Regions from separate parts of the Arthrobacter sp. KNU-44 genome, predicted to be linked through region 3. Evidence: riboswitches for the same ligand, from Rfam matches in the RefSeq annotation. Region 3 holds a riboswitch; each other region holds the start of a gene.

Region 1 (7,569 bases), 1.3 Mb from region 3:
TGGCCAGGACTGCAACCTCGCCGCCGTTGAGGACGTAGTCGCCCAGACTGACCGGGCGGACGGTGAAGTGGCCTGCCGCCCATTCCATGACGCGCTCGTCGATGCCTTCATAGCGGCCGCAGGCGAAAACGAGCCGATCTTCCTCGGCGAGCTCATACGCAAGGGCCTGGTTGAAGCGCTCCCCCGCAGGCGACGGGACGATCAGGACCGGCTTCGTCGTCGGGCCCTCCGATGAGCCCTCGGCTTCGGGACGTCCGGCTTCGGCACTTGCTTCGGAGGCAATTGATTCCAGGGCCTGGGCCCAGGGCTCGGGTTTCATGACCATGCCAGCACCGCCGCCATACGGAGTATCGTCCACGGTGCGGTGCTTGTCCATGGTGAAGGTCCTCAAGTCATGGACATTCAGCTCCAGGAGCCCATCCTGACGGGCCTTGCCTATGAGGGAAAGCTCGAGTGGCGCCAGGTACTCCGGAAAGATGCTGACGACGTCGATGCGCATTTTAGGCGTCATCCTTGGTTTCAGCGTCGTCCTCTTCAGAGTCAGAGCCGGAAGCATCGGTGTTCAGTTCGAAGAGGCCCGGCGGAGGGGTGAGCAGAACGTAGCCGTCCTCGACGTTGACCTCGGGCACGATCTCTTCGACGAAAGGCACCAGGACTTCCTTGCCGTCAGCGTCTTCAATGACCAGCAGATCCTGGACGGGCATAGTGTTGAGTGCAGTCACTTTACCTACGACCTGCGAGCCGACACGGACCTCAAGACCGACAAGCTCGTGCTCGTACCAGCCTTCGTCGTCGTTCTCTTCCAGCTCTTCGGTCTCGATGAACAGCTTCGCGCCGCGGATTTCCTCCGCCTGGTTGCGCGTGGAGATCTCTTCGAAACCGAGCAACAGGATGTCCTTGTTCCACCGCGCGCTGGTGATGGTCAAGGGACCGGCCTTTGCGGGCTCCACCACAAATTCGGTTCCCGGGACGAAACGATCGCCGGGGGCATCGGTGAGCACCTGGACGGTGACTTCGCCGCGGATTCCGTGGGGCTTGCCGATTCGGGCAACCTGGAGCTGCATGGGGTTCCTCTGATTTCTTCGCTGGGCCGGCTTAGGGACCAAGGCTGGGGGTTTGCTCGTAAAACAATCCGGCCCCTCCACCATAATCTGGTGAAGGGGCCGGATTTAAGACAAGTATTGCTGAGCGCGTTACCGGCGACGGTCGGTGTCGACGACGTCGACCCGGACCTGCTCGCCACCCGCCAATGCCGCAATCACAGTGCGCAAAGCGCGTGCGGTGCGACCTTGGCGGCCGATCACCCGTCCGAGGTCGTCCTGGTGAACACGCACCTCGAGGGATTCCCCGCGGCGGTTGTTCTTGGCACTGACCTTGACGTCCTCAGGGCTGTCAACGATCCCACGGACCAAGTGCTCGAGCGCTTCTGCCAGCAATTTACTCAGCCTCGGTGGTCTCTGCTTCAGCGTCAGCGGGAGCTTCAGTTGCTTCCGACTGCTTGGCCTTCTTGGTGATGGCTTCCGGGATGATGACGGAACCCTTCTCCGGTGCAACGAAAGCAGGCTTGGCGACCTTGGTCTTCAGCGTGCCTTCCTGGCCCGGGAGACCCTTGAACTTCTGCCAGTCACCGGTGATCTTGAGGATCGCGGCAACCTGCTCGGTCGGCTGGGCGCCGACGGACAGCCAGTACTGTGCACGCTCGGAGACGACCTCGATGTACGAGGGCTCTTCGGTGGGGTGGTACTTGCCGATTTCTTCAATCGCACGGCCATCGCGCTTGGCGCGGGAGTCCATGACGACGATGCGGTAGTACGGTGCGCGCATCTTACCGAAGCGCTTAAGGCGAATCTTTACGGCCACTTTTGTGGTCACTCCTGTTTCTGAAACGGGGTTGAGCCCGTCGTTCTGCACCCGTGGGGCGGGCCATACTTGAGGGTTCCAAGGACAAGATGCACACACGGAGAGAGGGGCCGTGCGGATCGAGTACCTGTCCATTGTGCCAGATGGCGGACAGTATTTCGAACGCGCAGTCCGTGCGGCCGGTTTACTGCGGGGTTACTCGCCTGCGGACCAGACGTAAAGACCGGCCCGCTCCGCCTTTTCGACGTCGCTCGCGAGGGCCGCCAACTGCTGGACGTACAGACGGGACTGTTGGGCATCAAAGGGCATGTCCTCTTGGGCCGCCCAGCTTTCGGCGACGTCGTCGAGGACGTTTCCCTCCCCTTCGGTCTCGTAGCTGAGGAGCTCGGACAGGGCGCGCACCATGGCTTCGGGGACGCCCAGCAAGGCGTCGCTGGTGACGTCCACCAAAGAAAGCTCATAGTCGGCCCCGCTTGCATGCACGGCGGTCCCGGCGAGGTCGCCGAGCTGTTCTACTTCGAAATCGCTGATTCCCGGGATCCGTACTGCGGCGCCGGATACGTCGCTGCCCTTCTCCAGGGCAGCGGCCCTCTTGAGTGCTTCATCGTGGGTGGCAACAAAGATTTCAGCAAAGCCCATGGAAAGTACTCTCATTCGTTCGTGCCAACGGAGCTGCGGCGCGGCGGCCGAAATGCGCCACGTCGTCGGATCAAGCGTAGCGGACGGCGACCCGCAGCCGGTTGCGCCACGGGTCCTCGAAGCGCAACTCCTGGCCCGTGTGGTGGGACGCGATACCGGCAACCTTGAGGCGGTCGGCGAGCGCGCCGACGTCGTCTCCTGACGGAACCTCGATGACCACCTCGCCGAGGCCGAGTGTGTCCTTGCGCGGACCTGCACCGCGGCTGTTCCAGACATTCATGGCCATGTGGTGGTGGTAGCCGCCCGCGGAGACAAACAAGGCCTGACCGTGCCAGCCGGCGGTCTGCTCGAAGCCCAGGGTGTCGACGTAGAAATCATGGGCGGTCCGCACGTCGCCCACCTGGAGGTGGACATGCCCGACGCCGGCGCCGGCCTCGTGCTGGCCCGCGACCGCGGCTTCGCTCAGGTATTGCTGGAGGTAGCGCTGCGGCGGGAGCGGCAGGCTGTCCATGACGACCGAACTGCCGTTCCACTCCCAGCCTTCGCGGGGTTTGTCGTAGTAGAGCTCAATGCCGTTGCCCTCAGGGTCGGTGAAGTAGAAGGCCTCGCTGACCAGGTGGTCCGCACTGCCGACGAAAGCGTGGGGCTCGTATTGCGCGGCGGAGGCAACAGTCGCGGCGAGCGAGGATTGGTCTTCGAACAGCAGAGCCGTGTGGAACAGTCCGGCCTCCCCGCGACCCGGAATCTGGAGCCCGGACGCCGGCGCGAGGTGCACCAACGGCTTGCCGAGCCTGCCGAAATAGAGCCCGCCATCCTGTTCGGCGACCACGTCCAGCCCCAGCGCCCGCTGGTAGTAGTCGCCCATGAGCTTCATGTCCCCCACTTTGAGCATGACAGTACCCATGGTGAGTTCGGCAGGAAGGAGATCCTGGCTGGATGCGATGGTCATGTTAAACTCCCGGCTTTTTGTGGCGCCGCCCTTCGGCTACCTCTATCTATCTAAATTACTTGAAGCTTCAATTTATTCCTAATGCCCGGCGTTCCCTGAAATATGTCCCCTCAGCACGGTGCATCGCGGATTCAGCACCACCTCAAGGGACGCGCGGGGATCGTTTGCGTAGAGCACGACGTCGGCACTGGCACCTTCGCTGATGGCGTCGGCCCCCAGCCACTCGCGTGCGGACCAGCAGGCGGCATCGAGGGCGGCGGCCGCCGGAAGGCCCGCGCGATGCAATTCCAGGATTTCCTCACCGATCCGGCCGTGCTTGATGACGCTGCCGGCATCTGTCCCGGCGTACACCCGCACTCCGGCGTCGAATGCCTCGGCGACGCGTTCATGCCTGCGCTCCCACAGCATGGTCATGTGGGCGGCGTATCGCGGGAACTTCGCTTCCGCCTGCTTCGAGATGTCCGGAAAGGTCGCAATGTTGATGAGGGTGGGGACAATCGGCACATCCTGGTCCAACAGCCGGGGAATATGGTGCGGCAGGAGGCCGGTGGCGTGCTCGATGCAGTCGATGCCGGCGTCGAGCATGTCGTCGATAGTCCCTTCGGCGAAGCAATGGGCAGTTACCCTGGCTCCCTCGTCGTGTGCCGCGGCGACGGCGTCCTTGACGATGGCGGCCGGAAAGGACGGGCCGAGATCCCCGGCGGAGCGGTCGATCCAGTCCCCGACGATCTTGACCCAGCCGTCTCCGGACTGCGCCTGCTTGCGCACCGCCTCCGCCAGATCCTCCGGCTCGACTTCTTCGGCCAGCCCGGGGATATAACGGCGTTGCCTCGCGATATGCCTGCCCGCGCGGATGATTCTCGGCATGTCCGTGCGGCGCTGCAGCCACCGCGTGTCGCTTGCGGATCCGGCGTCGCGGATCAAGAGCGTCCCGGCGTCCCGGTCCGCCGTCGCCTGCAGGCGCGCAGTCTCGTCGTCGACGGCCCCGCCCTTGCCCAAGCCAACATGGCAGTGCGCATCGACAAGGCCGGGCAGCACCCATCCGGCCAGGACGACGTCCGGTGCGGCAGCAGGCCGCAGAAAGGTCAACCGTCCGTTGACCGACCAGAGGCCGCGACGTTCCTCCTCCGGCCCGGTGAGGACGGTGCCGCTGAATTCGATGATTTCCGCCATGATTCCACCCTAGACTCCGACGCCGTCGCCGGCCCCGTCACAGCTGTCCTGGTCACATCTGTCTCAGGAGCTCTCTGCTGTGGTAGCTTCGTCTACGACCACACGGGGGCCCTTGCAAGGGCTGAGATCAGGCTGACGCAGCCTGCGACCGTTGAACCTGTCCGGGTAATGCCGGCGAAGGAAGTGAGTAATCCTTTGAGCACCAAAGAATCACAGCTGAGCCCTATCCAAAACGGATCGCCGCAAGAGGTGACACAATCCCTCAAGTCGCATTCCCTCGCGTTCCTGGAGGATGCCGAGACGGGAATCCGGGTTCCGGTGACTGAAATCGCCCTGGAGCCGTCCCCCAACGGCGAGGCCAACACGCCTTTCCAGGTGTACCGGACTGCAGGGCCCGGGAGTGATCCTGTGGTCGGCCTCGAGCCGTTCCGGAGCGAGTGGATCGAAGCCCGCGGTGACACCGAGGCCTACAGCGGCCGCGAACGGAACCTGCTCGACGACGGCAAGTCGGCCGTGCGCCGCGGCGCCGCCTCCGCAGAGTGGAAGGGCGCACAACCGGTGCCCCGCCGCGCCGTCGACGGCAAGACCGTGACACAGATGCACTACGCCAAGCAGGGCATCGTGACGCCCGAAATGCAGTTCGTTGCACTTCGCGAAAACTGCGATGTGGAACTCGTCCGCAGCGAAGTCGCCGCCGGCCGGGCCATCATCCCCAACAACATCAACCACCCCGAATCCGAACCGATGATCATCGGCAAGGCCTTCTTGGTGAAGATCAATGCCAATATCGGCAACTCGGCTGTCACCAGCTCCATCGCCGAAGAAGTGGACAAGTTGCAGTGGGCCACGCAATGGGGCGCCGACACAGTGATGGACCTGTCCACGGGCGACGACATCCACACCACCCGCGAATGGATCATCCGCAACTCCCCCGTGCCGATCGGCACCGTGCCCATCTACCAGGCCCTCGAGAAGGTCAACGGCGAAGCCAACAAGCTCACGTGGGAGATCTTCCGCGACACCGTCATTGAACAGTGCGAGCAGGGCGTGGACTACATGACCATCCACGCCGGCGTGTTGCTGCGCTACGTTCCGCTGACAGCCAACCGCGTGACGGGCATCGTTTCCCGCGGCGGCTCCATCATGGCCGGCTGGTGCCTGGCCCACCACGAGGAAAACTTCCTCTACACGCACTTCGACGAACTCTGCGAAATATTCGCCAAGTACGACGTCGCGTTCTCGCTGGGTGACGGCTTGCGTCCGGGAGCGACGGCGGACGCCAACGACGCCGCGCAGTTCGCCGAGCTCGACACGCTCGGGGAGCTCACGAAGCGGGCGTGGAAGTACGACGTGCAGGTCATGGTGGAGGGCCCCGGGCACATCCCGTTCCACCTCGTCCGCGAGAACGTCGAGCGGCAGCAGGAGTTGTGCGACGGCGCACCGTTCTACACCCTCGGCCCGCTCGTGACCGACGTTGCACCGGGCTACGACCACATCACTTCGGCTATCGGCGCCACGGAGATCGCGCGCTACGGAACCGCGATGCTCTGCTACGTCACCCCGAAGGAACACTTGGGCCTGCCCAACAAGGACGACGTCAAGACGGGCGTGATCACCTACAAAATCGCCGCCCACGCAGCCGACCTTGCGAAGGGACACCCCGGCGCCCACGAACGCGACGATGCCCTGTCCAAGGCCCGCTTCGAGTTCCGCTGGCGTGACCAGTTTGCGCTGTCGTTGGATCCGGTCACGGCCGAAGCGTTCCACGACGAGACGCTCCCGGCGGAACCGGCCAAGACGGCGCATTTCTGCTCCATGTGCGGACCGAAATTCTGCTCCATGCGCATCAGCCAGGACATCCGCGACGAATACGGCTCGGCGGATTCCCAGGCGGCCATCGCGGAAATGTACAGCGGGATGCGCGAAAAGAGCGAGGAATTCCTGGCATCCGGCGGCAAGGTCTACTTGCCCGAGCTCGAGGTTCCCGCAGGAAAACGTTGAGCGACGTCGGAAAGCCTGAACTAATCAGGAAGCTTGCACTGATCCGGCGCGGCTGACATCCGCGATGAAGGACCGGATCATCCGGTCTCCTTCAACTGAATCATGAGGCCGGTGTCCTCCAGCCGCAACGCGGTGGAGGGCACCGGTTTCCTGCAAGTAGCCGGCGATCTCTTCGTAAAGGGGTTCCCAACCACCGGTCAGGACAAGTGTGGGGACACCGGGCACGATATGCAGGGGCGCTTCCCAAGGCGGGGCCTGGAGCCGCAGGCGTCGGGCGGTACGACGGGCCTCCGGGGTACTGAGAACGGCCGCCTCGGAGGAAAACGCCCTCCGGACGAATTCGCGTTGGTAATCGTCATCGCTGAGTTCGTGCCGGATCCGGAACAACGGCTCCATGAGTGCCCGGTAAGCCGCGGTAGCGGGCAACTCAGCCGTCAATGAAAGACAAGCCGGTTCCACCAGCACGAGGGACCGGACTAGGTCGGGCCGCTCCACCGCGGCCAACATGGCTGAAATCGCGCCTTGGGAGTGCGCTACGATATGGCCTCCACGTGCGGGGCCGGAACCTGACGCGGCCTCCCGCCCTCCGAGGCACTCCAGGATAATGTCCACGTCGGCGGCAACATCGGATTCCAGAGGCTCGGCCTGCGCATCAAAGCCGTGGCGTTTCAGGAACAGTGCATCGTACGCCAACGCCATGCCGTGCTGTTTCGGCCACGCGGCAGCGCCGAATGTGCCTGCTCCATGGACGAACACAACGCGCTGCTTTTGCATTCCCCCAGCCTATGGCACGGGGCTGACAACCCAACTCACTAGCAGTTGATGCCGTTCTGAGCCGTCAAAACGACACCTACTGCTAGCTAGTTGGGTGGGATAGCTACTTACCGAGGAACTTGTCGAAGCCCTTGGGCAGGTTCAGCTGGGAGGGGTCGAAGTCGCCGGTACCC
Region 2 (7,569 bases), 960 kb from region 3:
GGGAACGGCGTGCGCGGGAAGGCTTGTCCGAGCCCTCGCCGGACTGCGGCTCGGCAGACTGGGCCGTTGCCTCAACGGGGGCTGCTTCGCCTTCGGACGTACGACGGCGGCGGGTGCGGTTGCGTCCGCCCTCACCGTCTCCTTCGCGGGACGGAGCATCGCTGGACTTGGTACCGCGGCGTGCACCTTCACGGCCACCATCACGCCCGGCGTCGCGTCCCGTGCGTCCACGCCCGGAATCGCCGCCTGAACGGGAGTTCTTCTTGCCGGTCTCGCCCAGGTCTTCCAGAACCTCAGCGTCGACGCCGGCGAGGGTGCGCTTGTCGCGGGGCAGGCGGCCCTTGGTGCCCGCGGGGATGTCCAGTTCCTCGAAAAGGTGCGGCGACGACGAGTAGGTTTCCACGGGTTCCGGGTAGCTCAGGCCCAGCGCCTTGTTGATCAGGCCCCAGCGCGGCATGTCGTCCCAATCGACGAACGTCACGGCCGTGCCCTTGTTGCCTGCGCGGCCGGTGCGGCCAACGCGGTGCAAGTAGATCTTTTCGTCTTCGACGCATTGGTAGTTGATCACGTGCGTGACGTCATCGACGTCGATGCCGCGGGCGGCGACGTCGGTGGCCACGAGGACGTCCACCTTGTTGTTGCGGAAGGCGCGGAGAGCCTGCTCGCGGGCGCCCTGGCCCAGGTCACCGTGGATGGCGGCGGCTGCGAAGCCGCGGTCCACGAGTTCCTCGGCAACCTTGGCTGCGGTGCGCTTGGTCTTGGTGAAGATGATGGTCCGGCCGCGGCCGCGGGCCTGCAGAATGCGGGCGACGACCTCGACCTTGTCCATGCTGTGGGCACGGTAGATGAGCTGGCGGATGTCGCGCTTGGTCAGGCCTTCGTCGTCCGGGTCGGCGGCACGGATGTGCGTGGGCTGCGTCATGTAGCGGCGCGCCATGGCGATGACCGGGCCAGGCATGGTGGCCGAGAAGAGCAGGGTCTGGCGGACGGCGGGTGTGCCGGCAATCAGGGTCTCGACGTCCGGAAGGAAGCCGAGGTCAAGCATCTCGTCTGCTTCGTCGAGAATCACCATGCGAACGTTCTTGAGGTTCAGGTGCTTCTGCTTGTAGAGGTCGATCAGACGGCCGGGAGTGCCGACAACAACCTCGACGCCCTTTTGCAGGGCTTCGATCTGGGGCTCATATGCGCGGCCGCCATAGATGGTGGCGATGCGGGCGTTGCGCTTCCGGGACGCCGTCTGGAGATCGTTGGCCACCTGAACGGCGAGTTCGCGAGTAGGAACAATCACGAGGGCCTGGGGTGCACCCGGGACAGCGAGCTTGTCGTGCCCGGCGTCGTCCGGTCCGACGACCCGCTGCAGTGCCGGAATGCCGAATCCGAGAGTCTTTCCAGTACCGGTCTTAGCCTGGCCGATGATGTCGTGACCGCCTAGGGCGACCGGGAGCGTCATGGACTGGATGGGGAACGGGTGGGTGATTCCGGCGTCGGCGAGGGACTCAACGATGTCGGCGCGGACGTTGTAGTCGGCGAAGGTCTTTTCTGCGATCTCGTGGGGTGTTTCGTCCGAGGAAATGGTTTCCTCGGGTTCGATTGTTTCGGTTCCGTCGGTCAGAACTTCATGGGTGTGCAATTCACTCACAGTGGAGTTTTCCTTATTCATTTGGGCTGCGCTGCGTGCTCAACGGTTGTGGCAGGGCCGTTCCGGAGCACGGATGGGCGCAAGCAAATCCAGTGGAAGCCGATCGCGGGCTATCTAAATACTGGCACTGGGGACCAGTTGGTGTATCTCAAGATCGCGTAGGGGCGGGCTTGTTGATGTCAAAAAATTAACTGAATCAACGACCGGGCATCCATTACTACTCACTCAGTCTAACGTCTGGGCGCGATAATCCCCGGATCCCGGTCCCGGGCCTGCGAACGGAGTGCGCTACGGGATCAGTTCGAAGGTGATTTGGCGGGTTGCAATGTCCGCGTCCAGCAGTTTCACACGGACCTTAGTGCCCGACTCCATTTCGCCGTCGCAACGAGCGGTGACTGCCGGCTCGGCGATCTGGACGATGCCGTAGGGGCCGTGCGGGGCTCCGTTCCCATTGCCATTACCGTTGTTGCCATTGGCGCTGTTCCCGTTACCGTTTCCGTTGTTCTTGGCGGGCTTCGATCCGGAAATCACTACGGCGTCGAATTCCTGTCCGATGTGGTTCACCAGGAGCGCTGCCTCCACCGTGTCCAAGGCCAGGCGTTCCATTTTGGCGGCAAGCTGGTCGGAAGACGCCATGATCACCGGCAGGGTCGGCAAAGCATTCCGGGCCCATGCAGGGATCTCTGTTCCATTACTCAGAGCTTCGCAGATGACCAGCACAAAACGATCGACAAGCCGGCGCAACGGCGCGGTGGTGTGGGCATAGGGTGCCCCGATGGCTGACTGCATGACGCTGCCCGGTACCTCGCCGTCGAAGGGTGTGTAGCCGGCACCACGGAAAAGCAGCCCTGCTGAATGGAGGATGGCCAGTTGCCGGGGGTCCTTGGCATCGAGGGTCCGCAGGTACGCTCCATAGCTCGTCCCCTCGGTCCAGGGCTTGCCGAGCGCCCCCGTTTGCCGTTTGAAATGGAGCAGCGAGCGCTCATCGGGGGCCGGCATGGTGCGCAAAATCCCCACTTTGCCATCGAGCATCAGCTGGGCGGCGGCCATCCCGGTCATGAGCGAAATCTGGGCGTTCCAGTCCTCAACCGGCAGCGAGGGGGCTGCGACGATCCTGTACCCCCCGCCGTCGGGCAGTTGGACGATTTCCTGTTCAGGCATGTTCAGGCTTGCGCCGCCGCGGCGGCGTTCGAGTTCCACCCGCTTGAGCCCGACCTCCTTGAGCAGCTGCAGGATGGGATCAGCCCTTCCGGAATCGATCTCCGCCTGCACACCCTTGTAGCTGAGTTTGGCGCGGCTGCGTACGCTTGCCCGACGCACGGAGACGGTGCGGAACTCTGCCTCGGCATCGAGTTCGAAGTCCCACACGAACGCGCCGCACGTCTGGCCGGCCAACAGGCTTCCGGCATGCTCGCTGATGATCTCGGGGTGCAGCGGTATGCGGCCGTCCGGGGCATAGTACGTTTGCCCGCGGTGGCGGGTCTCGGCGTCGAGCGCTCCTCCCGGGGGTACAAAGGAGGGCACATCGGAGATGGCGTAGAAAACCCTGTAACCATCGCCGGACCTGTCTATAAAGAGGGCCTGGTCGAGATCCGTGGAAGAAGCCGGGTCGATCGTGATGAATGGAACATCCGTGAAGTCCTGCGCCGGCAGGGCGTGTCCGGAAACCGCGGCTTCAGCGTCGCGCAGCGCTTCAGCGGGATAACCTGCGGGCAGCTCGAGTTCAGTCCGCAGCGCCGCCAGCGCTTCCGCAAGCTGGTTCGACGTTTCGCTGACATTCGGGGCTATCCGCTGGTGTGACACGAAAGTCAGGGTAACTCCAAAATCTCGCGGCGTCTCGCTAGGCCGCCGCTGCGTCCAGGGCAGCCAGGAGCGCCTGGGCAGCTGCCGTCGGATCCTGCGCTTCGGTGATTGCCCGCACCACCACGATGCGGCTGGCGCCGGCCCTAACTACCTCTTCCACGTTGCCGAGATCGATCCCGCCGATCGCAAACCAGGGGAGCACGACGCCCCCGACGGTCTCTTCGTCTGCCTGCTTCACCGCGTTGGCAGCGTACTTCACCAGATCGAGCCCGACGGCGGAGCGTCCCGGCTTCGTGGGGGTGGCCCACACCGGCCCGACGCAGAAGTAGTCCAGGCCGCTGCGGCCAGGCGACGCGGCGATGGCGGCGTCAATCTGTTCCGGCGTGTGCGTGGAGAGGCCGATGATGGTGGGGTCGTGGAGCAATTTCCGGGCAGAGCGCAGCGGAATGTCCTTTTGGCCGATATGGAACACCGGCGCGCCGGAGAGGGATGCTACGTCCGCGCGGTCGTTGACTGCCCAGAGACGGCCGTGACGATGGGCCACGGATTGCAGGATCTCCAGGAGTTCGAGTTCTTCCGCCGCTTCAATCGTCTTGTCGCGCAGCTGGATGATGTCCACGCCGCCTTCGAATGCGGCATCGACAAACTGCTCAAAATCACCCTGTGGTTTGCGGGCGTCGGTGCAGAGGTACAGGCGGGCGGTGGTGTGGACATCGTGCTGGGTCATGGAAACAGAGTAGTTCCTCTAAACTGGGCAGGTACCGCGGGAGCCGCGGCGGCAGTCACAATCGCCGCGCGGCTGAGAGGGCTTCAGCGCCGACCGCTTGACCTGATCCGGCTAATACCGGCGTAGGGAAGGACTCCATGGACGAAGTGAACAGCCAGCACGAACCCCTGCGCGCGGATGTCGCGGTGATCGGGGGCGGTGTCATTGGCCTCGGCATCGCGTGGGAAGCCCGCAGATCCGGCCGTTCGGTTGCCCTCATCGATCCCGCACCAGCCAGCGGCGCTACGTTCGCGGCGGCGGGAATGCTGGCGCCGGTCAGCGAATTGCACTACCAGGAAGAGGACCTCCTGGAGCTAATGCTCGAATCGTCGGTATTGTGGCCGGACTTCGAACGCAATGTGACCGGCTCGAGCATCGGCCGCAGCACGGGTTACCGTACGACGCCGACCCTCGCCGTCGGCGCGGACGCTGCGGACCGCCGGGCGCTCGCCGATCTCCGGGATGTCCAGCTGGCCAATGGCCTGGTGGTGGAATCCGTGCGGTTGCGCGAGGCGCGGGAGCGTGAGCCGCTGCTGAGCCCGCAGATTTCCTGCGCCTTCGACATCCCGGGCGACCACCAAGTGGATCCACGCCGGCTTTCGGCCGCGATTCTGGGCGCGCTGGCAGACCACCAGCCCGGCGATTCCAGCTGGATTCCGGGGGCCGATGACGGTTTTGCGATCCACGACACTGCGGCGGGCCTCCTGTGGGAGGACGGGCGCGTCGTCGGGGCCGTGCTCGGCTCAGGAATCGAAGTGCTCGCCACGGAAACAGTGGTAGCCAACGGACTGGATGCCGCCCGCTTGAACGGCCTGCCGGAGGGATTGTCACTCCCGCTGCGTCCGGTCTATGGCGACATACTGCGGTTGCGCGTCCCGGAGCACCTGCAACCCCTGGTCACCGCCACGGTCCGGGGAATGGTGCGCGGAGTGCCCGTCTATATCGTGCCCCGCGACGACGGGACGGTGGTGATCGGCGCGACGCAACGTGAAGACGGCTTGTCGGCGTCCGGGGGATCGGCCAACCCGGTGTCAGCCGGTGGTGTGTACCAATTGCTCCGCGACGCCCAGGTACTTGTCCCGGCTGTGGCCGAACTGGAACTTCTGGAAGCAACTGCCCGAGTGCGCCCGGGCACTCCGGACAATGCACCGCTGCTGGGCCGCGTGGAAGGTCGCGAAAGAACCGTGCCCGGCCTCATCGTGGCCAGCGGCTTCTTCCGCCACGGCGTACTCCTCACTCCGGCAGCGGCGAAGATCTGCGTCGGGCTCATGGACGGCACCGCGGATCCCCGGTGGAACAAATTCCGCCCGGACCGCTTCTCCCACCAGCTTTCAGCGGCACGGGCCTCAACAGACGGCCCATCGGCCGGTACCTCAAATCCCCTTCCGAAGGACCACGCATGAACATCAAATTGAACGGCGCAGACCACACACTGAGCGACGACGCGTCTGTCACCACCCTCGTCAGCCACGTCACCGGACGTGTTGTGGACTCCAGCGGCCAGGCGGCTGACGGACGCAAGATCGGCGTCGCCGTCGCACGCAATTCCGAAGTGGTCCCGCGCAGCCAGTGGGCTGCCACCGCGCTCGCAGAGGGCGACGAACTCGAAATCGTTACCGCAGTACAGGGAGGCTGAACCATGACGACAGCAAGCACACACGAAGCAAGCACCCGAACCGACGCCCTGGTGATCGACGGTGTCGAGTTCGGCTCTCGCCTCATCATGGGCACCGGCGGAGCCCCGAGCCTGGACGGCCTGGGGGCGGCGTTGCTGGCCTCGGGCACCGAACTCACCACCGTTGCCATGCGGAGATACTCGCCGACCGAAACAGGTTCGCTCTTCCAGTTGCTCGTGGACCATGGCATCCGTGTCCTGCCCAACACGGCCGGCTGTTTTACCGCCAAGGATGCTGTCATGACAGCCGAGCTTGCACGGGAGGCGCTGGAAACGGATTGGGTGAAGCTCGAGGTCATCGCCGACGAACAGACGCTGCTGCCTGACGCAGTGGAGCTCGTGGACGCAACGGAGAAGCTGGTGGACCGCGGCTTCAAGGTCTTCGCCTACACCAACGACGACCCCGTGCTGGCGCTTCGATTGGAAAACCTCGGAGCCACAGCGGTGATGCCCTTGGGCGCGCCTATCGGCACCGGACTGGGCATCCTGAATCCCCACAACATCGAACTCATTGTGTCCCGGGCTTCTGTGCCGGTAGTACTCGACGCCGGCATCGGAACCGCGTCCGACGCCGCACTCGCCATGGAGCTCGGTTGCGACGCCGTGCTGCTGGCAACCGCGGTGACCCGTGCGCAGAACCCGGTGCAGATGGGCGAAGCCTTCAAACACGCTGTCATCGCCGGTAGGCTGGCGAAGCAGGCCGGCCGCATCCCGCGCCGGGAACACGCCCTGGCGTCCTCGGCGATGGAAGGCCGGGCCGAGTTCCTCTAGAGGCCTACGCTGGCCGCTCCGGGGATTCCTGCGAATTCCACGTCAGCGAAGGAGCCCCGGATGGCCGGCAAAGATGACATCCTCAGCAAGTCCGCGATCGACGACGCCCTGGCGGAACTGCCGGACTGGCGGTACCGCCTGGGCGGACTCGCCACCGTCTACAAATGCCCGACGTCGGCTGCCGCACTCGAGCTGATTGCCGCCGTCGGGCGCATCGCCGAACAGCAGAACCATCACCCGGACCTGGACTGGCGGTACAACCGGGTGTTCATCCGCTACACCTCCCATGACGCCGGGAGCGAGGTGACCCAACGCGACATCCGGGCGGCCACGAGCGCCAGCGAAGCAGCCGCGGAAGTGGGGGCAGTGGCCAAACCGGAAGCAACCCCTTGAGCCGGATCTGGAGCTAGAGTCGCAGCGCCAGCTAGAGTCGCAGCGCCGCGGTCAGCTGGGTGGTGTCGTGCCGGGTCCGATGACGGCCCAGGAAGTAGGAGGCCACCGCGGCCGCCACGGTTCCAAGAATGACCGGCAGGACCCACGGGATCCACGTCACGCCAGGCTGGTAGCCAAAGCCAAGTTGGATGAAAATCATCCAACTCAGCATGGCGACGGCAACGGAAACACCAGCGGGCAGGGTGATTCCGTACGTGCCACGGTGTTTGTCAGTTCCCCAGACGATGAAGCCTGAGGCGATGGTGGCTAGCGCCACGATGACAAGTGAGAGCATGCGGACTCCTGGCTCGCTGGTGTTCTTGCGTATCGCTTAGAGGGCGCCGAAGCCGACCCGGCGCACTTCCTCGGCGCCGATCTCCACGTATCCGAGGACATTGCCGGGAACGATGACCTGGCGGCCCTTTTCGTCGGTCAGGCGCAGGTCCGTGCCGTTGGCAATGGCCTCGCTTACGATCTTGGCAA
Region 3 (7,569 bases):
GTTCTCCTCGCTCATGCTGGTGGTTTCCTCGGTCATCAGCCTGGCGGTGCTCATCTACGCCACCGGCCAGGGCATGGCCGACGGCGACCGAGAGGCGCCGGTGTCGATCTTCCACCCGACTTACTTGATCCTGGTAGCCGGAGTCTCGAACGCCTTCCTCACAGGTGACCTCTTCAACCTGTACGTGGGCTTCGAGATCCTGCTGACCGCGAGCTACGTGCTCATGACGCTGGGCGGCACCGGTCCGCGCATCCGCGCCGGGGTCACGTACGTGGTGGTTTCGGTTGTATCTTCGGTATTGTTCCTGATCGCCATCGCGATGATCTACGGAGCCACCGGGACCATCACCATGGCGGATCTCGCCATCAAGCTGGCCGAATTGGATCCGGGCACCAGGAACCTGCTCCACGTCATGCTGCTCGTGGCCTTCGGCATCAAGGCTGCCGTGTTCCCGCTGTCCTTCTGGCTGCCTGACTCGTACCCGACCGCGCCGGCACCGGTCACTGCCGTGTTCGCCGGCCTGCTCACGAAGGTGGGCGTCTACGCGATGGTCCGCACGGAGACCCTCCTTTTCCCGGGCGACACTTTGAATACCCCGTTGATGGTGGTAGCGCTCCTCACCATGCTGGTGGGCATTCTCGGCGCCATTGCCCAGAGCGACATCAAACGATTACTCTCCTTCACCCTGGTCAGCCATATCGGCTACATGGTGTTCGGACTGGCCATGGCTTCCGTTGCGGGGCTTGCTGCCGCGGTCTTCTATGTGGCCCACCACATCACGGTCCAAACGAGCCTGTTCCTGGTGACCGGCTTGATCGAGCGCCGAGGGGGCAGCTCGTCCATGGACAGGCTCGGTGGGCTCGCCAAGCTGTCTCCGCTCCTCGCGCTCTTGTTCTTCATTCCAGCGATGAACCTCGCGGGAATCCCGCCCTTCTCCGGGTTCCTGGGCAAGCTCGGGCTCCTCCAGGCAGGCATCGCCCTCGGGACACCCCTGGCCATTACCTTGGTGGTGGGCGGCGTGGTCACGAGCCTCTTGACCTTGCTGGCAATTGCCCGGGTCTGGAACCGCGCATTCTGGCGGAAGCCCGAGGACGCGGAATACCCGGCCGCCGCCCTCAAGGACACGGCAGCAGTCGGCCTGCTTCCGCGGACCATGGTGGGGCCAACTGCCGCGCTGGTGGTCTTTGGCGTGGCGCTGACCGTCTTCGCCGGTCCACTGTTCCAATTGGCCGGAAACTCCGCGGAACAGATGCTGGACCGTACTGCGTACATCCATTCCGTGCTCGGCGGGAATGCGAAGGTTCCGGAGATCGCTGCGCCGGTGCCGGGAGGTGGCAAGTGAGCCGCAAGCGGATTTCGTTCCGCACCGAGTTGCCCCTACTGGTCTGGCTAGTGGTCGTCTGGGGTGCGCTTTGGCGGGACTTCAGCCCGGGCAACTTGGTGTTCGGTGCGCTGATCGCAGTGGTGGTAGCCAGGGTCTTCTACTTGCCTCCTGTGGAGCTCAGCGGGCGATTCAATGTGCTGCGCGCCATTCCTTTCGCCGGGGTGTTCCTTGCCAAAGTGGTGGCCGCGAGCTTCCAAGTCATGTACCTCGCGGTATTCCGGGGGCCTTCGGTAACCAATGCCGTGGTCGCGGTTCCCCTGCGTAGCCATTCCGACCTCATAATGACCGCCACAGGCCACGTGATTTCGCTGATTCCGGGTTCCTTGGTGGTGGAGGTGGATCGCTCAACGTCCACGCTCTATATCCACGGGCTCAATGTCCGCAACGATGTGGACACCGCCAAGCTGCGCAAGGAAGTCCAGGACACGGAGGCCTCGCTGATCCGGATCATGGGTACCCGAGCGGAAATGGACGCACTCCAGGCCGAAGGCTGGCCTGCGACGAGGGGAGTTGGCTCATGAAAGACATCGTGCTGATCGTCACGGCGGTGATTCTCAGCCTCGCGGCGGCAGGCGCGATCTACCGGATCGCCGTCGGGCCGTCCCTGCTGGACCGGGTGCTTGCCTCGGACGTCCTGCTCGCCATACTGGGCGCCGCGCTGGCCATCGACATGGCCGTCAACAGGCACCTCAACAACCTCGTGCTGCTCGTCGCGCTGACGCTGATCGGGTTCGTTGGCTCGGTGACGGTGGCCCGCTTCGTGGCCGACCGAAGGGGACAGGTCAATGACTCCTAATGCCACCGGAGTTGACGCAGTGATCGATGCGGTCACCGCAGTGCTGCTGATTGTTGGTGCGCTGATGTCATTGGGCGCGGCAATCGGCCTGTTGCGGTTCCCGGACCTCATGAGCCGCATGCACGCGGCCACCAAGCCGCAAGTGTTGGGGCTGTTCCTCGTCTTGGCGGCCATCGGGCTGCAGATGCGCGAATGGTGGGTGTGGCCGATCCTGGCGGTGGCCTGGATCTTCCAGCTGCTGACCGTGCCCGTATCCGCACACATGGTGGGCCGCGCAGGCTACCGGACCAAGCACCTCCACCGCGAGTTGCTGAGCATAGACGAACTTGAGGCCGTGGTGCTGCGGGCTGCCGGTCAACGGGCAGCGGAGAAAGCTCAGGAAACGGGACCGGCAATGCCCCACACCGGGAACGGCGGGAGCCCAGCGGCGAACGGCCGGGACGGCGGGCCGTCAGCCTAGACGATGTCCTGCGTCTTCGAGAAACGCGAGATGGCGCGCTGTGTACTGCGGCTTGCGAAAACCTGGATGACTGCGCTGACGGTCGCCGAAATCAGCGCAAAGGTCAGCGCCGAGCGCAGGCTTGCCTCCATGTCGTCGTGACCCTTGGGAGGCTTCTTGCCGGTGGACTTTTCCCACAACGCATTGACGATCTTGGTGCCGACAAAGCCTGCGCCGATGCTGACGCCAGTGCCGAGCAGCTTGATGAGGAGGTTCATTCCGGGACTCCTTGCGGGAGGAAACAGGACCGTCCCCAGCCTAACCCCACTTCAGGGCAGTTCCGGAGCAACGGTTGGGGATTGGCGCCTCAGCCGGAAGAACTCCTCCAAAGCTCCAGGCTTTGGACGGACGGGCACGATGTCACGGTCCTCGGCCAGTATCGCTTCCACCGTGCCGAGAGCGAGGAGCTCATCCAGCAGCGCCAACGTGGGCGGCATGAGCTTAAGGGTTCCGGCGGCTTCGGCATCCAGGATCCCGCGGACCGGCATCCACAAGGACGATGACGCTTCCGTGGTTTGGTGCCTTGGTTCGGCACCGGAAAGCGGGCAGGCAAGGTAGAAGTATGTGTCGAAGCGCTTGGGCTGGTCTGCGGGGGTGACCCAGTTGGCCCACGGGCGGAGGGTGGCGGCGTCGAGCTTCAGCCCGGCCTCTTCGAACACCTCGCGCTGTGCGGCCGCCAGCACCCGGCCGGCGTTGAACCGGGCCGAAGCGGGCTCGACGGCGATGCTGCTCCGGTGCCATGCGGCGGTGTGCCGCTCGACGACGTCGTCCTCGAAGTCCCAGCCGGAGCTGTCCGCCTGGTCCACTCGTCCCCCGGGGAAGACGACCATGCCCGCGGCGAAATCCATCGTGGTCACGCGGTGCTGCACGAACACCTCCAGGCCGCGCCCGGCATCCGCCGGAACCTCCGGGTCTGACTGAACCGTGTGAACGGGGGCCTCGCGGACCAGGATCACGCTCGCGGCGAGCCTAGGTTCGGCCACCGTGGTGCTGTTCGCTTCGTCAATGCCTGCCAAGACCGCTCCTTTGCCCGCGTTGCGTCACATTCTGCTGGATCATTCTCCCAGCTTCTGCGCCCGCCCGCGCCATTCCGGGCCCTGCCCGCGTCCGGCCGGCGAGTGATCCAGCAGAATCCGTCGTGTGACCGTTCCGCGTAGGCCAGCACAGCGCCCGCAACCCCGCCAAGGTGTAAACTGAACCACGCCCAAAAGGGTGGATTGATAACGACAGGGGAGCGCCGCCGTCGGGCTCGCAGCAATGCGGTACGGATGACGGGCGCTGAGAGTGCGGACAGCCGCAGACCCTCGAACCTGATCCGGCTAGTACCGGCGCAAGGGAGTCGAGTTCTCATAGTGTCCGGACCGGCGCGGCGGAAGCCGCTCGCAGGCAACCGGAAACACTTTCCCCTCCTGTTCCTCAGGAGGACAAAATGACTGGTATTTCTGCAAGGCCGGGCCTCACCAAGCCTGGTTACAACTGGCGCGTCGTGGACATCGTCGTGGCGGCACTGATCTCGATCGCCGGTGGCGTGATCTTCTGGGCATGGGACCAGATGGCTCTGGTTGCTACGCCTATGTCTGCCGGCTACCCGCCGCTGAGCGGCCTGATCGCCGGTGGCTGGATGATTCCGGCAGTGCTGGGCATGCTCATCGTCCGCAAGCCCGGTGCGGCAATTTTCTGCGAGACGGTGGCCGCCACCAGTGAGCTCATCATGGGTTCGCAGTACGGCACCACGGTCCTGATCTCGGGCCTGCTCCAGGGTCTCGGCGCGGAACTCATCTTCCTGGCCTTCATGTACAAGAAGTTCAACCTGCCGGTGTCCCTGCTGGCCGGTGCCGGCGCGGGCCTGTTCTGTGGTTTGAACGACTCCTTCCTGCCGTGGGGCTGGAACATCGCCTACGAACCCGTCGACAAGCTCGCGTACATCGTGTTCTGCACGATCTCCGGTGCCGTCATTGCCGGAGCCCTGTCCTGGATCGCGACCCGCGGCCTGGCCAAGACCGGTGTCCTGAGCGCGTTCGCGTCCCGCAAGGCCGCCTCGGAGCCCGTCTTTTCCTGATGCCCAGTCCTGATTCCGGCACCCCTGCTACTGTGCGACCCGCCGCCATTTCCGCGCAAGGCTGGGGCTGGCGGCACGCTGGCCGCACCACGCAGGCCATCCACGCCCTCGACCTGGACATCCGCCCAGGCGAGCGTGTGCTCCTGCTCGGCCCCTCGGGCGCGGGCAAGTCGACGCTCCTGCACGCCTTGGCGGGCGTATTGGGCGAGGAAGGTGACGACGCCGACGAGACCGGCTCGTTGCTGGTGGACGGCGTTTCGCCGAAGGCCCAGCGGGGCCGTGCCGGACTCATGCAACAGGACCCCGAAACCCAGGTGGTGCTTTCCCGGTTGGGCGACGACGTCGCGTTCGGCGCCGAGAACCTTTGCGTGCCGCGGGAAGAGATCTGGACGCGGGTCCATGAAGCGCTCGACGACGTCGGGCTGCGGAATAGTGCGAGCGGCAACTTTGCGCTCGACCACCCGACCTCGGCCCTCTCGGGCGGGCAGAAGCAGCGCCTTGCGCTCGCCGGCATCCTGGCGATGCGGCCCGGCTTGATCCTCCTGGACGAGCCGACCGCCAACCTGGACCCCGCTGGCGTACTGGAGGTCCGCGATGCCGTCGCCCGCTGCCTGGACAAGACCGGCGCCACGTTGGTGGTGGTGGAGCACCGGGTCTCGGTTTGGAAAGACCTCGTGGACCGGATCGTGGTGCTCCAGCCGGGCAGCTCCTCGTCCGCGGGAGGGTCGACGCCTGCGGTGCTTCTGGACGGCGATCCGGACACGGTTCTGGCTCAAGCAAGGGACATGCTCATTGCTGCGGGCGTGTGGGTGCCCGGGTACGTGCCGGCCACCCGGCCACGTTCAGGAACAGGCTATGGCTCGGGGGCCGGCCCCCGGAACGCTGGGGAGCTGCTGCTCGCCACGCAGGAGCTCGCGGTGTCCCGCGAACGGCCACGGCGCCGCGGGTTCAAAACCATCCCGCCCCTTCCTGTGCAGTCCGGACTCGACGCCGAAGTGCTCGCCGGGCAGGCACTGACCATCACCGGTCCCAACGGCGCCGGAAAATCGACCTTCGCGTTGACCCTCGCGGGCTTGTTGGCGCCGGTGTCCGGCACGGTGACTGCCGCCGTCGGGCTCAGCGACGGCGCTGGTAACGACCCCTTCAAGTGGAAGGCCCAGCAGCTGATCTCCCGCATAGGGACCGTGTTCCAGGAGCCTGAGCACCAGTTCGTGACCGGCCGCGTGCTCGACGAGCTCATGTTCGGCCCCAAACACCTTGGCCATGGAGAGGAACGGGTGGACGAATTGCTGGAACGGCTGCGCCTGGGGCATCTCGTGGACGCCAACCCGTACACGCTCTCCGGTGGCGAAAAGCGCCGGCTGTCCGTGGCCACAGTGCTCGCCGCGCACCCACGCGTCCTGGTGCTGGACGAACCCACCTTCGGCCAGGACGCGAACACTTGGGCCGAGCTTGCGTCGTTCCTGTCTGAACTGCTCGACGCCGGCACCTCGGTGGTTTCCGTGACCCATGACCGGGAGTTCAGCTCCGTCCTGGGCGGCACCGAGATGCGGCTCGAGCCTGCGTTCCAAGGCGGGGCCCGGCAGGAAGCGGGTGCGGCATGAGGGAAACCCTGACCCTGCGAGGCAACAATGCACTCCTGACGCGCGCGAATCCGCTGGCCAAGTTCGTGTCGGTCTTCCTGATCACCCTGGTGTTGGCGCTGTCCATCGACCTGGTGTCAGCTTCGACGGCGCTCATCGGCGAACTGGCGTTGTTCCCCCTCGCGGGGCTCACCGTGCGCTTGCTGTGGCAGCGCGGCTGGCCCTTGATTATCGCGGCCGCGCTTGGAGGCTGGAGCACCGCGATCCTGTCGGCGGACAGCGGAAGGATACTGCTCGACGTCGGGATCTGGTCTATCAGCGAAGGCTCGCTTCAGCTGGGACTCGGGTTCATGCTGCGCGGCCTTGCCATAGCGTTGCCGGCCATTCTCCTGATGAGTTGCACCGATCCGACGGACCTTGCCGATGCCCTGGCGCAGAAGGCGAAACTGCCGCACCGTTTTGTCTTGGGCACTTTGGCCGCGCTGCGGCTCGTGGGACTCATGGCGGAGGAGTGGCAGACGATCGGCATGGCACGGCGCGCGCGGGGTGTCGGCTCGCATGGGAGCCCGCCGCAACGGTTCAAGGCCATGCTCGGCCAAAGCTTCGGTTTGTTGGTGCAGGCGATCCGTCGCGCGTCCCGCTTGGCTGTGACTATGGAGGCCAGAGGCTTCGGCGGCGGACGGCGGACTTGGGCGCGCGAATCCTCCTACAGTCGCCTGGACGTCTGGGTTCTCGCTGGCGGGCTGCTCATCGCAGCCGCGGCGGTGCTCGCGGCCCAATGGGCAGGAACGTGGCACTTCGTCTGGCTGAAGCAGCCCAACTAACTCGCATTTGTTGTCGTTTTGGGGCCTCATAACGACAACAACTGCGAGTTACTTGGGGGAGGACGTGTGGCTGGCTTCCGGTGGCCGCGAGCAACGCAACACTCAGGCTCTAGGCCGGATATCGCACGAGACGACTATTCTGCGACAAAATCGGCGAGTTGCGTCACGAAACCTCCGATTGATAGACCATCTGTGATATTTATTGGGTATGACGCAACCGACTGCCGAACATGTAGGTCTCCTTCTTCGCGACGCCCGCGGCGAAAAGGGCTGGACACAAGGACAGCTCGCTTCGGAACTGGGCACCAGCCAAAGCGCCATTGCCCGCATGGAACAGGGCAAGCAGAACCTTAGCCTCCGGATGATCGAGCGACTTGAGTCGATCTTCGGACGAACCATCGTCAAAGTCGGCAAACGGCAGATG
Region 4 (7,569 bases), 1.4 Mb from region 3:
AGTCGGCGATCTTGGGCCGCGCAGCTGACATCGCCGCGACAAGGCTGGACTTGCCCGCAGAGGGGAAGCCAACCAGCGCGATGTCCGCGATGGACTTCAATTCCAGGACGATGTCGCTGGAGTCGCCTTCAGTGCCGAGGAGGGCAAAACCGGGAGCCCTGCGCTTCTGCGAAGACAACGAAGAATTACCAAGGCCGCCCAGGCCACCTGCAGCGGCGATGAACTCGGTGCCTTCACCTACAAGGTCAGCAAGGACAACGCCGTCCTTGGTCTTGACCACAGTGCCGTCCGGGACGGGAAGCACGAGGGTTTCACCGTTCTTGCCGCCGCGCCAGTCACCCATGCCGGGGCCACCGTTGGTTGCGTGGCGGTGCGGTGCGTGGTGGTAATCAAGCAAAGTGGTGGTCTGGGCATCAACGCGCAAGATGACGTCGCCGCCGTTACCGCCGTTGCCGCCGTCGGGTCCGCCCAGGGGCTTGAACTTCTCGCGCTTAACAGAGACACAGCCGTGGCCGCCTGTTCCGCCGGATACGTGAAGTACTACCCGGTCTACGAAGGTCGCCACGTGTTTCTCCTCTAACTGGAAATTACTGCTTGAAGTGCGTGTTGCGGGCTGACGCGCCGCCGCCCGCACTAGTAAATTCTAGTGCGGTTAAAAAGACAGGTGGAGCGGGCCATACGGCCCGCTCCACCCGTTCAGAACGTGTTATTACTCTGCAGCTGCAGCAGCAACGATGTTCACTACGCGACGGCCGCGGCGAGTTCCGAACTCAACCGCACCTGCCTGCAGGGCGAACAGGGTGTCGTCGCCACCGCGGCCGACACCGGCGCCCGGGTGGAAGTGGGTGCCGCGCTGGCGGACGATGATCTCGCCTGCGGAAACGACCTGGCCACCGAAGCGCTTTACGCCGAGGTACTGGGCGTTGGAGTCACGACCGTTGCGAGTGGAGCTCGCGCCTTTTTTATGTGCCATTTGAAATGCCTGCCTTTAAATTCTGGGGAATCTGTTGAAAACCTGAACAGCAACCAGTGGTTACTTGATACCGGTGATCTTGATCTTGGTGAGTTCTTGACGGTGACCCTGGCGCTTCTTGTAGCCGGTCTTGTTCTTGAACTTCTGGATGACGATCTTCGGACCACGGAGGTCTTCGAGGATCTCAGCCGTAACCTTGACCTTGGCCAGATCCGCAGCAGCGGAGGTGACCTTGTCACCGTCCACCAGGAGCAGTGCGGGCAGCTCAAGGGTGCTGCCGGCTCCACCGGGGACGCGGTTCAGGGTTACGTAGTCTCCAACGGAAACCTTTTCTTGGCGGCCGCCTGCGCGGACAATCGCGTACACCACTTGGGCACTCACTTCTCTCGACGTTTATTACTAAATTTGCGTGCGGAACCCCGATCCGAAAACGGGCCTGGTTCACGCTGTGCCTCAACGCCGTGGACTCCGGTACGGAATCCATGAGTCATCCCTCGAATAGTTCCAAATGGAAGGTAAGTTCCAAATGAACGGTTTCTAGGGGCATAACCCAAGTGTTGGCGTAAGCACCGAAGATCTAGATTACGCTAGTTTCGCCTTCGGCTGCAAATGAGGCCAGGTCCGGAGGCTGCCACGTGATGGCTGCCACAGACTGGCTATGTCGCCATCCGGTACCGTGCCCGTCCACCTTACCCTGCCTGCGGGGAAAAGCTCGGATCCTGACGCCGACACGCAGCAGCGCCCGCCGGAACAGGCGCTTCATCCGGCGCTTCCGCGCCAGGAACCGGGATCAGCCGTGCAACCTTGGAGCATCGAAGAACGCCGTTTCATACCGGCAGGATTGGGTGAAAGCCTCCATCATTGCCGTGCGCTCCCCTGGCGACGCGGCCTGCGCAGCGGCATCCGTGATGTCGATCGCCTTGCGGGTGGCCTCGGCGAATGCTTCGTCGGCGTACGTGCGCAGCCAGTCCGCGTAAGGGTGCTCGTCCGACGCTCCCGCCTGAATATAGCCAAGGTGGAGCTGCTGTCCCACTTCGGCGTACAACCAGTAGCAGGGAAGCACGGCGGCCAGCAGGACTGCATAGCTGCCCGACGCCGACGCGGCCAGCAAGTGGTCCACGTAGGCCTTGGTGACTGGACCCAGTTCTCCGCTTACCTGGCGTCCGCTGAGCCAATTCCGGTGCAGCTCGGACTCGACTTCAAGGCACATCTGCGAACCGCGGGCCCAGAACAGCTGTTCGGTTTCGCTGGGCGCGAGGGCGCTTGCCCGCGCCAGGACCCGGGAATAGCCGTTGAGGTAGATCGCATCCTGCGAGAGGTAATAGCTGAACTGCGCTTCGCTGAGGCCGCCGGTTTGCAAATGCCGGATGAAGTCCAGGCCATAAATGGCCGCGAGTTCCGTTTGGGCGGCGTCCCACATCCGGACGGCAAAGTCCCCCGGATGAAGGTCCTGCTGGAGCGCGTGGAAATGATGGATCGGCCCATTGCCCTTCCCCACTTCCAGCACCTCGGACTGGGTCAGCGCCCCCTGAAGCCAGGGCTTGACTACGCGCAAGGCAGACTCCCAATCGCCGAGCCGTGCCTTGGCCGTCGCCATGGCCGACGACAGGGAACATCCCGTGCCATGGCTGTTGCGGGTCTCCACGCGTTGACCGGCGAATTCCACCACGTCCTGGCTCAGGACTCCTTCGGTGTTGACCAGGGCGTCGGGGCAGCCCTCTCCCTGCAGATGGCCGCCCTTCACCAGGACGGTGTTTCCGCAGGCTGCAGCCAGGCGTTTGCCTTGCTCCAACGCTGATGCCCAGTCAATGGCAACAGGCTCGCCAAGCAGCATGGCCAATTCAGGAAGGTTGGGGGTCACCAGGTCAGCGAGGGGCAGAAGTTCCCGCAGCGCGGTTTCAGCGGACTCCGCCAGGAGCCGGTCGCCACTGGTCGCGATCATCACCGGATCCAGCACGACGACGGCGGGGCGCGCCTCGCCGAGCCAGCGACGGACTTCGTGGATGACGGCCGCGTCCCCGAGCATGCCGATTTTGACCGCATCGACGGTGATGTCGTCGCTAATCGCATCCAATTGCTGGCGCAGGAATTCCACGGGAGGCACATGGACGGCCGTGACGCCCTGCGTATTTTGTACCGTGAGCGCCGTGATCACGGCCATGCCATAGCCTCCGTTGGCCGCAATGCTCTTGAGGTCTGCCTGGATCCCGGCACCACCCGAAGGATCCGAGCCGGCAATGCTGAGGACCCTCGGGATAGCTCGCTGGATGGCCTTGAGCGGGTAGACGGCTGATTGCGCTGAAACAGTCATGCAAGACATCCCTTCGCCGGTGCTAACCGGACAGGTTCAACGGGTCTGGTCTCAGCCGGCTTGGTGCGCGGCACCCCGTGTCAGTCCCCTAGCTTAACCCGGATCACGCCTCGCCCGCTGAAATCGCCCTTTGCAACCGGATTCTCGGAGTCCGGTGAATTGGCCGGCAACGCCGAAGCCCCGGTGGTTTCCACAGGAGCGGAAACGGCCGGGGCTTCGGGCAGGAAACTGCGGTTAGAGTTCGGACTTGGGCACGCCGACCCCGAGGATGATCGGTTCCGCTGCCGCCGTCGACTTGGCTGGAGCAGCGTCCGTCGCCTTGGCCTCGTGCGCTGCCCCACCGGAGGCGGCCGCGGCAACCTCGTGGTGCTCAACGTTGGTGGCGTTGGCGGCACCCTGGGCCCGGCTGGCGCTGCGGTTGCGACGGCCTCGGCGTCCGCGCGAACCCGCTTCCGGGGATTCTCCGCTTGCAACGGCCGCGGGGGTCCCCGCGGGCGCTTCCTCGGCCTCAGTTGCCGTCGTCGCAGTGTCGGGAGCTTCTCCGAGGCCCGCGAATGCCTGTGCCAAGAGGTCCAGGCTCATGGCAGGTGCACCACTCGCTGGCTCCTCTTCGTGGTGGACGAAGGGCAACGCAACTTCCTCGCCGCCGAATCGCAGCACAGGCTTCGAACGTTCCTCGCTACTCGAAGCAGCAGCAGGAGCCTGGGCCGGGGGTGCCTGGACCGGGGTTGCTTCTGCTACGTGCCCGTCGGCGAGCAATTCCGCCGTGTGGTGGAGCTCGTCGTCGTGCAGGTGGGCTGCGTGGGCTGCCGCCGCGATGGTGGCAAGGGCTGCGCGGGTGGCCGCCTGGCGGTTCGGATCGGTGGATTCCACGCTGTGGACCGGCACAGGTGGGGTGATCGGGAGTTCGGCAGTTCCCTGACCGGTGCCCCTGCCGCGGCGACGCTTGCGCTGCTCGGGGCGGACGGTCGGCTGTGACTCCGTGCGTGGGTGGTGGTGTTCAGCTGCCACCACGTTGGCCCGACGGTGCTCCACAGGCTCGTCGTGCGTGACGATTCCCCGACCGGCGCAGGTTTCGCACTGCTCGCCGAAGACTTCCAGCAGGCCCGTGCCCATGCGCTTGCGCGTCATCTGGACCAAGCCAAGGGACGTCACTTCGGCGACCTGGTGCTTGGTGCGGTCCCGGCCGAGGCACTCGACCAAGCGGCGCAATACGAGATCGCGGTTGGATTCCAGGACCATGTCGATGAAGTCGATGACGATGATTCCGCCGATGTCGCGCAAGCGCAGCTGACGGACCACTTCCTCGGCAGCCTCAAGGTTGTTCTTGGTGACGGTTTCCTCGAGGTTGCCACCGCTGCCGGTGAACTTCCCGGTGTTGACGTCAACAACCGTCATGGCCTCGGTGCGGTCGATGACGAGCGAACCACCGGAGGGCAGGAAGACCTTGCGCTCCAATGCCTTGTGGATCTGTTCGTCAACGCGCCATGCCGAGAAGATGTCCTGATCCGAGGTCCACTTTTCGAGGCGTCCCACCAGGTCCGGCGCCACGTAGGTGACGTAGGCTTCGATGGTGTCCCAGGCTTCGTCGCCGGAGACGATGAGCTTGGAGAAGTCCTCGTTGAAGACGTCGCGGACCACCTTGATGGTCAGGTCCGGTTCGCCGTACAGCAGTTCCGGCGCCAAGATCTTGGTGGACGTGGACTGGCTTTCGATGCCTTCCCACTGGGCCCGCAGGCGGTTGATGTCGTGCGTCAGCTCTTCCTCGGAAGCACCCTCCGCGGCGGTGCGAACAATGACGCCCGCGTTCTCCGGGAGGCGGTCCTTGAGGATCTTCTTCAGGCGGTTGCGCTCGACGTCGGGCAGCTTGCGGGAGATACCGGTCATTGACCCGCCCGGTACGTACACAAGGTAGCGGCCTGGGAGCGAAATCTGGCTCGTCAGGCGTGCGCCCTTGTGACCCACGGGGTCCTTGGTGACCTGGACCAACACGGAATCGCCTGATTTCAGGGCGTTTTCGATCCGGCGCGGCTTGCCTTCCAAGGTGACGGCATCCCAGTTGACTTCACCGGCGTACAGCACGGCATTGCGGCCGCGTCCAATGTCGACGAACGCGGCTTCCATCGACGGCAGCACGTTCTGGACCTTGCCCAGGTAGACGTTGCCGATCAGGGAATCCTGCTGTGTCTTGGACACGAAGTGCTCTGCGAGCACGCCGTCTTCCAGGACACCGATCTGGATCCTGTCGTCGCGCTGCCGAACGATCATCTGGCGGTCGACGGACTCACGGCGGGCCAGGAATTCGGCCTCGGTGATGACCTGGCGGCGGCGGCCGGTCTCGCGGGACTCGCGGCGGCGCTGCTTCTTGGCTTCAAGGCGAGTGGAGCCCTTGACGCTCGTGACGCGGTCGGAGCTGCTGGTGGACTCAACGTGTGCGCGGGGGGCACGGACACGCGTGACAGTGTTGGGGGGATCGTCGTCTCCGCCACCCGTCAGCTCCAGGTCCTGATCGCCACGACGACGGCGCCGACGCCGGCGGGAGGTTACGCCCTCTTCGAGGATTTCCTCGGTGCCGGCTTCTGTCTCGTCCTCGGATTCCGCGGACGTTTCTTCTCCCGTGGCTTCATCGCGCTCGTTGCCCCGGCGTCCACGACGCCCACGGCTGCGACGGCGACGGCGGCTGCCGGCTTCGTCCAGTTCGTTGTCCTCGGAAACTTCTTCGGCGTCAGCCTGCGGTTCCTCTTCGACGACGGCCGGCCGGGCAACGGCGCTCAAGTCCGGCGCCTGGAAGATCATGGACGTGACGGAGCCAGGTTCCATGAACAACGAAGCGATCGGGCTTGCGGCTTCCGCCTCGACGGACGGTTCCCCGGTGGTTTCCTCGAGCGCGATTTCCGCGACCACAGCGTTTTCTTCGCCCGGCGCAACCTCGGCAGGCGGTGATTCAACCGGGGCTTCCTCGGCGACGGGTTCGGGGCTCTTCGCCCTCGTCGCACGACGGCGGCGGACCGGCTTCTCGGAGGCAGCTTCGGCTTCTGCCGCTACTTCAGGCTCGACGGCGGCGGCAGCCTTCGGAGCCTCGCCACCTTCCGTGGAAGCTTCTTCGGCGAAACCTGGCAGCGGCTCGGAAGTTTCGACCTTCTTTCGAGCCCTTGTGCGCCGGACGGGAGCCTTGGGCGCTTCGGCGTCCGTCGCTTCGGTGAGCGGCTCAGCGGCGGCTGCGGCAGCTCCGGCGTCGGGGGCTTCATCCGCGGTAACCGTCTTCGGTGCAGCCTTGCGGCGGGTGCGGGTGACCTTTTTGGGTGCTTCAGTGGTCTCGGTGGACGCCGCATCTTCGGCGGCGGCTACAACTTGCTCGTTATCCATATGTGGCAACACTCCTGCCCTTGCGCAACCGCCACATCCGGTGCCCAGAGAGGCAATATTGTCAAAACCCGCAGGCGTTGACAGAAGTCAGTAGTAGTCTTTCCGGTTCGCACCAGCATGGGGGTGCGGCATCCACGGAAAGCCGGCTTCGCTCCAAACCCGTTGTTCTAATGCCACAACCAGGTGCCGTCCATTGTCACTGCGGCGCTACCGGGGATCATTGGATCCTGGGCATGCCCTGCATATGGCTGGCGGTCTTGGGAACAAGATACCGGACCGGATTCCGCATGTGGATCGGCTTCCGGCCATGTTCATTCTCTCACACGCCCGCACTCCCGGCAGGAAGCACGCCCTGAAAGCTTCCGTGCCGCCGCGTTCGCTGGACGCGTCCTCCAGCCTCCGCGGCTAGAATCCTCCCAAGAGCAGTCCCCGGTCCCGCGCCGGGCCATCCAGAAAAGGACAGCCAACCATGCCGAGCCCCGCCAGCCCGAACCTGGCCAATAACGATGCCCGCTCCCTCCGGCACGAGATAACCGGGAGGAGCCCCGACGGGGCCATGCCACGCATGGTCCGCGACCGCCCCTTTGCATGGCTTCTCCTCGCCACCGGCGCCATTGCGTGGCTGGCATCCGGGGCTCTTGTGCTGGAAAAGCTGCAGGTTCTCCAGGACCCCAACCACATCACGGCCTGCGACCTCAATCCGTGGGTCTCCTGTGGCAGCGTCATGAAGACACCGCAGAGTTCGGTTTTCGGTTTCCCCAACATGTTCATCGGCATTGTCGCCTTCGCCGTGATCATCACCACCGCCATGGCTATCTTTGCCGGGGCCAAGTTCGCCCGCTGGTACTGGATCGGGCTGCAGACGGGCGTCACACTCGGCTTCATCTTCATCGTTTGGCTATGGTCCCAGGCACTGTAT

The links. Region 3 has a riboswitch for thiamine pyrophosphate ahead of ACSVHC_RS12925 (ECF transporter S component). Riboswitches for the same ligand answer to the same signal wherever they lie in the genome.
Region 1: another riboswitch for thiamine pyrophosphate. It lies ahead of thiC (phosphomethylpyrimidine synthase ThiC); the one in region 3 lies ahead of ACSVHC_RS12925 (ECF transporter S component).
Region 2: another riboswitch for thiamine pyrophosphate. It lies ahead of thiO (glycine oxidase ThiO); the one in region 3 lies ahead of ACSVHC_RS12925 (ECF transporter S component).
Region 4: another riboswitch for thiamine pyrophosphate. It lies ahead of thiD (bifunctional hydroxymethylpyrimidine kinase/phosphomethylpyrimidine kinase); the one in region 3 lies ahead of ACSVHC_RS12925 (ECF transporter S component).

What each region holds. Positions count from the first base shown of each region.
Region 1 is NZ_JBPXNG010000002.1:3,872,239-3,879,807, reverse strand. It holds gene trmD (tRNA (guanosine(37)-N1)-methyltransferase TrmD) at 1-499, opposite strand, end outside; gene rimM (ribosome maturation factor RimM) at 501-1,064, opposite strand; gene ACSVHC_RS19190 (RNA-binding protein) at 1,194-1,436, opposite strand; gene rpsP (30S ribosomal protein S16) at 1,438-1,860, opposite strand; gene ACSVHC_RS19180 (hypothetical protein) at 2,056-2,499, opposite strand; gene ACSVHC_RS19175 (VOC family protein) at 2,570-3,448, opposite strand; gene ACSVHC_RS19170 (amidohydrolase family protein) at 3,527-4,621, opposite strand; TPP riboswitch at 4,714-4,821, shown strand; gene thiC (phosphomethylpyrimidine synthase ThiC) at 4,817-6,622, shown strand; gene ACSVHC_RS19160 (alpha/beta fold hydrolase) at 6,647-7,396, opposite strand; gene ffh (signal recognition particle protein) at 7,500-7,569, opposite strand, start outside.
Region 2 is NZ_JBPXNG010000002.1:3,510,322-3,517,890, forward strand. It holds gene ACSVHC_RS17510 (DEAD/DEAH box helicase) at 1-1,639, opposite strand, end outside; gene ACSVHC_RS17515 (RNB domain-containing ribonuclease) at 1,928-3,442, opposite strand; gene thiE (thiamine phosphate synthase) at 3,480-4,169, opposite strand; TPP riboswitch at 4,196-4,315, shown strand; gene thiO (glycine oxidase ThiO) at 4,307-5,611, shown strand; gene thiS (sulfur carrier protein ThiS) at 5,608-5,844, shown strand; gene ACSVHC_RS17535 (thiazole synthase) at 5,848-6,654, shown strand; gene ACSVHC_RS17540 (4a-hydroxytetrahydrobiopterin dehydratase) at 6,715-7,047, shown strand; gene ACSVHC_RS17545 (hypothetical protein) at 7,079-7,381, opposite strand; gene ACSVHC_RS17550 (DUF3107 domain-containing protein) at 7,418-7,569, opposite strand, start outside.
Region 3 is NZ_JBPXNG010000002.1:2,546,995-2,554,563, forward strand. It holds gene ACSVHC_RS12895 (Na+/H+ antiporter subunit D) at 1-1,342, shown strand, start outside; gene ACSVHC_RS12900 (Na+/H+ antiporter subunit E) at 1,339-1,905, shown strand; gene ACSVHC_RS12905 (monovalent cation/H+ antiporter complex subunit F) at 1,902-2,180, shown strand; gene mnhG (monovalent cation/H(+) antiporter subunit G) at 2,170-2,640, shown strand; gene ACSVHC_RS12915 (DUF4235 domain-containing protein) at 2,637-2,897, opposite strand; gene ACSVHC_RS12920 (NUDIX hydrolase) at 2,949-3,695, opposite strand; TPP riboswitch at 3,898-4,034, shown strand; gene ACSVHC_RS12925 (ECF transporter S component) at 4,109-4,738, shown strand; gene ACSVHC_RS12930 (ABC transporter ATP-binding protein) at 4,738-6,342, shown strand; gene ACSVHC_RS12935 (energy-coupling factor transporter transmembrane component T family protein) at 6,339-7,145, shown strand; gene ACSVHC_RS12940 (UDP-N-acetylglucosamine 1-carboxyvinyltransferase) at 7,354-7,569, shown strand, end outside.
Region 4 is NZ_JBPXNG010000002.1:3,964,058-3,971,626, reverse strand. It holds gene obgE (GTPase ObgE) at 1-565, opposite strand, end outside; gene rpmA (50S ribosomal protein L27) at 710-973, opposite strand; gene rplU (50S ribosomal protein L21) at 1,034-1,342, opposite strand; gene thiD (bifunctional hydroxymethylpyrimidine kinase/phosphomethylpyrimidine kinase) at 1,764-3,284, opposite strand; TPP riboswitch at 3,276-3,372, opposite strand; gene ACSVHC_RS19630 (Rne/Rng family ribonuclease) at 3,519-6,650, opposite strand; gene ACSVHC_RS19625 (vitamin K epoxide reductase family protein) at 7,120-7,569, shown strand, end outside.